DNA from 2 places in the Streptomyces sp. NPDC001315 genome. Region 1 is predicted to be linked to the other one. Evidence: predicted binding sites of a transcription regulator. Region 1 holds the regulator's gene; the other holds the start of a gene.
What was found. Region 1 encodes HspR, which represses chaperone genes until heat shock. Its sites were predicted from a motif close to TTGAGNNNNNNNNNCTCAA; they were not measured.
Positions count from the first base shown of each region.

Region 2: a site for HspR is predicted at 1,392-1,410, ahead of lon (endopeptidase La). Genes of this name have one in related genera too.

Region 1 covers NZ_JBIAWZ010000003.1:389,084-391,536, forward strand. The annotation lists gene grpE (nucleotide exchange factor GrpE) at 1-21, shown strand, start outside; gene dnaJ (molecular chaperone DnaJ) at 58-1,239, shown strand; gene ACFY16_RS12240 (heat shock protein transcriptional repressor HspR) at 1,245-1,697, shown strand; gene ACFY16_RS12245 (PA14 domain-containing protein) at 1,790-2,453, opposite strand, start outside.
Region 2 covers NZ_JBIAWZ010000002.1:324,729-327,181, forward strand. The annotation lists gene lon (endopeptidase La) at 1-1,369, opposite strand, end outside; gene ACFY16_RS08615 (GNAT family N-acetyltransferase) at 1,566-2,396, shown strand.

The DNA of each region.
Region 1 (2,453 bases):
GGTGGCCCGGACGAGGGCTGACGTTGCGATACGGATGAGGAAGGAGGGACGTCGGGGATGAGCACCAAGGACTTCATCGAGAAGGACTACTACAAGGTTCTCGGCGTCCCCAAGGACGCCACCGAGGCCGAGATCAAGAAGGCGTACCGGAAGCTCGCCCGCGAGTTCCACCCGGACGCCAACAAGGGCAACGCCAAGGCGGAGGAGCGCTTCAAGGAGATCTCAGAGGCGAACGACGTCCTCGGTGACGCCAAGAAGCGCAAGGAGTACGACGAGGCCCGCGCGCTCTTCGGCAACGGCGGCTTCCGTCCGGGGCCCGGCGCGGGCGGCGGCTCCTTCAACTTCGACCTGGGCGACCTCTTCGGAGGCGGCGCCCAGGGCGGCGGTTCCGCGGGCGGCTTCGGCGGCGGCATCGGTGACGTCTTCGGGGGCCTGTTCAACCGGGGCGGCGCGGGCACCGGCACGCGCACCCAGCCCCGGCGCGGCCAGGACATCGACACCGAGGTCACGCTGAGCTTCACGGAGGCGATCGAGGGCGCGACGGTCCCGTTGCGGATGACCTCGCAGCAGCCGTGCAAGGCCTGCTCCGGCACCGGCGACAAGAACGGCACACCGCGCGTGTGCCCGACCTGCGTCGGCACCGGCCAGGTGGCACGGGGCTCCGGCGGCGGGTTCTCGCTGACGGACCCCTGCCCGGACTGCAAGGGCCGCGGTCTGATCGCCGAGCACCCCTGCCCGGACTGCAAGGGCAGCGGCCGCGCCAAGTCCTCCCGCACGATGCAGGTCCGCATCCCGGCGGGCGTCACCGACGGGCAGCGCATCCGGCTGCGCGGCAAGGGCGCGCCCGGCGAGCGGGGCGGCCCGGCCGGCGACCTGTATGTCGTCGTGCACGTCGACTCCCATCCGGTGTTCGGCCGCAAGGGCGACAACCTCACCGTCAGCGTCCCGGTGACGTTCACGGAGGCGGCGCTCGGCGGCGAGGTCCGGGTCCCGACCCTCGGCGGCCCGCCGGTGACGCTGAAGCTGCCCCCGGGCACGCCCAACGGCCGCACCATGCGCGCCCGCGGCAAGGGCGCGGTCCGTAAGGACGGCACCCGCGGCGACCTCCTGGTCACCGTCGAGGTGAGTGTCCCGACGGACCTGTCGGGGAAGGCTCGTGACGCACTGGAGGCGTATCGCGAGGCGACCGCGGGTGAGGATCCGCGGGCGGAGCTGTTCGAGGCCGCGAAGGGAGCTTGAGAGTGATGGAAGGCCGTCGGCGTAACCCGTATGAACTGACCGAGGAGACCCCGGTCTACGTCATCTCGGTGGCGGCCCAGCTCTCCGGCCTGCACCCGCAGACGCTGCGCCAGTACGACCGGCTGGGCCTGGTCTCCCCGGACCGCACCGCGGGCCGGGGCCGGCGCTACTCGGCCCGCGACATCGAACTGCTGCGCACCGTTCAGCAGTTGTCGCAGGACGAGGGCATCAACCTGGCCGGCATCAAGCGGATCATCGAACTGGAGAACCAGGTCGCCGCCCTCCAGTCCCGCATCGCGGAGATGGAAGCGGCCCTGGACGGCGCGGCGGCCGCGATGCAGCAGCGCGAGGCCGCGGTGCACGCCTCCTACCGGCGCGACCTGGTCCCGTACCAGGAGGTCCAGCAGACCAGCGCGCTGGTGGTGTGGCGGCCGAAGCGGCAGCAGTCCTCGGACTGACGGTCCGACGGTACGCGTGCGAAGGGGCCCGGGACATCTCCCGGGCCCCTTCGTGTGTGGTCGGAGCCGTGCGGCCGGAGCCGTGTGTGCGGTCAGAGCCAGGAGACCCAGATGCCGTGCGCCACCTGCTCGACGACCTCCTCCTTGCCCGTGGGGTCGATGTAGACGGCCCGGTAGTAGTACAGCCCGAGCAGGTCCTCGTGCACGGTGGTGTCCGTGTGGGATTCCGGGTCGGTCACCTTGCCCGTGGCGAACGTGGTCCAGGTGCCGGCGGCCGCGTCCCACTTCTCCCAGCGGTAGTCCGTGTAGTCACCGCACGGCATGTCGTAGATGGTCTCGCCGCAGCGGACGTAGAGCTGCGGGTACTGGCCGTCACGGACCTCGGTGCCGGTCCAGCCCGGTGGGCGGGTGTCCGGCAGGGTGACGGCGACCTCGGCGGGGTGGAAGGCCTCGACGTCGTCCGGGTCGGCGAGAGCGGTGCCGTCCGTGGCGGCGACCCGGTAGAGGTGGGTGGCGCCGTCGGGGACCGTCGGGCAGATGATCTCGGTCTTCGACATCGAGGTGCTGGACCAGCAGTTGGAGTCCCAGACCGTCTCGCCGGTGTCCGGGTCGGTCGTGCTCTGCCACACGTGATAGCCGCTCACGTCGTCGTCGGCGGGCGGTGTCCAGGTCAGCCGGACTCCGAGTGGAAGCTGTTCGGCCGTCAGGTTCTCGACCGGCGCCGGACGTACGGTGTCCGACGTGGTCGCCGTGCCG
Region 2 (2,453 bases), on a different contig from region 1:
GCGCCGGGTCGAGGACCTCCAGCAGGGCCGCGGCCGGGTCGCCGCGGAAGTCGGAGCCCACCTTGTCGATCTCGTCGAGCAGGACCACCGGGTTCATGGACCCGGCCTCCTTGATCGCCCGGACGATACGACCGGGCAGCGCGCCGACGTACGTACGCCGGTGCCCGCGGATCTCGGCCTCGTCACGGACGCCACCGAGCGCGACCCGGACGAACTTCCGCCCCATGGCGTGCGCGACGGACTCGCCGAGCGAGGTCTTGCCGACGCCGGGCGGGCCGACGAGCGCGAGCACGGCACCGCCGCGCCGGCCGCCGATGACACCCAGCCCCCGGTCGGTACGGCGCTTGCGCACCGCCAGGTACTCGGTGATCCGCTCCTTCACGTCCTCCAGACCGGCGTGCTCGGCGTCCAGGACCGCCTTGGCGCCCTGGATGTCGTACTGGTCCTCGGTCCGCTCGTTCCACGGCAGTTCGAGCACGGTGTCGAGCCAGGTGCGGATCCATGATCCCTCGGGCGACTGGTCGCTCGACCGCTCCAGCTTGTCGACCTCCTTGAGGGCGGCCTCGCGGACCTTCTCGGGGAGGTCGGCGGCCTCGACACGGGCGCGGTAGTCGTCGGACTCCTCACCGTCCTTCTCGCCGTTCAGCTCGCGCAGTTCCTTGCGCACGGCCTCCAGCTGGCGCCGGAGCAGGAACTCCCGCTGCTGCTTGTCGACGCCCTCCTGGACGTCCTTGGCGATCGTCTCGGCGACGTCCTGCTCGGCGAGGTGGTCACGCAGCTGCTGGGTGGCGAGCTTGAGGCGGGCCACCGGGTCGGTGGTCTCCAGGAGCTCCACCTTCTGCTCGGTGGTCAGGAAGGGTGAGTAGCCGGAGTTGTCGGCGAGCGCGGAGACGTCGTCGATGGCCTGCACGCGGTCCACGACCTGCCAGGCGCCGCGCTTGCGCAGCCACGCGGTGGCGAGGGCCTTGTACTCCTTGACCAGTTCGGTGACGTGACCGGGCAGCGGCTCCGGCACGCTCTCGTCGATACGCGTTCCCTCGACCCACAGGGCGGCGCCCGGCCCGGTCGTCCCGGCACCGATCCTCACCCGCCCGCGGCCGCGGACCAACGCGCCCGGGTCGCCGTCGGCCAGCCGGCCGACCTGCTCCACGGTGCCGAGCACGCCCGTGCCCGGGTACGCACCGTCGATGCGCGGCACCAGCAGAACCCTGGGCTTCCCGGGCTCCGACCGCGCGGCAGCCTGGGCGGCCTCCACCGCGGCCCGCACGTCGGCGTCGCTCAGGTCCAGCGGAACCACCATTCCGGGCAGCACGACCTCGTCGTCGAGCGGCAGCACAGGCAGGGTGAGCGGTGTGGACGTCGAAGCCATGATCTCTCCCTAGGCAGTCAAGTTGAGCTATGCCGACTCAATGCACGGGGGCCTTTGATTGTTCCCCGGCCGCCGTTCGCTCTGAGCGATCACCGCTGCGGGGTCGGGTGATGCCCGGTCGCCCTGCCGCAATCCGATCCCCTGCGGTCATACGGAAGGGCACATCCCCGCCTCGTACGGCCCGTACCGTTTCCCCATGATTGACACGCAGACCCTCCTCGACGCCTACGACGCCCAGATGCGCCGCACCCCGCCCCCCGGAGTCGCGCACGAGTACGACGGCCCGCTGCTCCGTATGGACCTCGGTTTCCGAGGCTTCGTCACCGGCCCGCGTGACGTCGGCCTGCGCGGTCGGGAGCTCGACGAACTGATCGTCCGGCAGCGGGACTTCTTCGCGGCGCGCGGGAAGGCCGTGGAGTGGAAGGTCCGCGGGCACGACGCCCCGGCCGACCTCACGGACCGGCTGCGCGCGGCGGGCTTCGAGCCCGAGGCGCAGGAGACGGTGCTCGTCGCTCCCGTGGCGGAACTGGCCGTCGAAACGCCCGCGTTGCCGGACGGTGTCACGTTGCGCCAGGTCACCGCCGATGCCGACATGCACCGTATAGCGGCCCTGGAGACGGCCATCTGGGGCCTGGACCTGAGCGGGATCGCCGACGACCTCATCGGGCGCGTCGCGCGCACCCCTGACGAGATCGCGGTCCTCGTCGCGGAGGCGGAGAGCGAGGTGGTCTCCGCGGCCTGGCTGGGCTTCCGCCCGGGCACCGAGTTCGCCGCGCTGACGGGCGGCTCGACGCTCGCCGAGTGGCGCGGCAAGGGCATCTACCGCGCCCTGGTGGCCGCCCGCGCCGAACTGGCCGCCGCCCGCGGTGTCCCCTACCTGCACGTGGACGCCTCCGACGACAGCGCGCCCATCCTTCGACGGCTGGGCTTCCGGGCGGTGACCACGACGACTCCGTACGTGTGGTCACCGGCCGACGACCGCCAGGACACCGGCCAGCAGAGCCAGGACAGCGACCGGCCGAGGTAGGCGAGCAGCAGGCCGTGCGCTGCCGTGCCCGGGGGCGGCACCGCCGGGCCGAACACG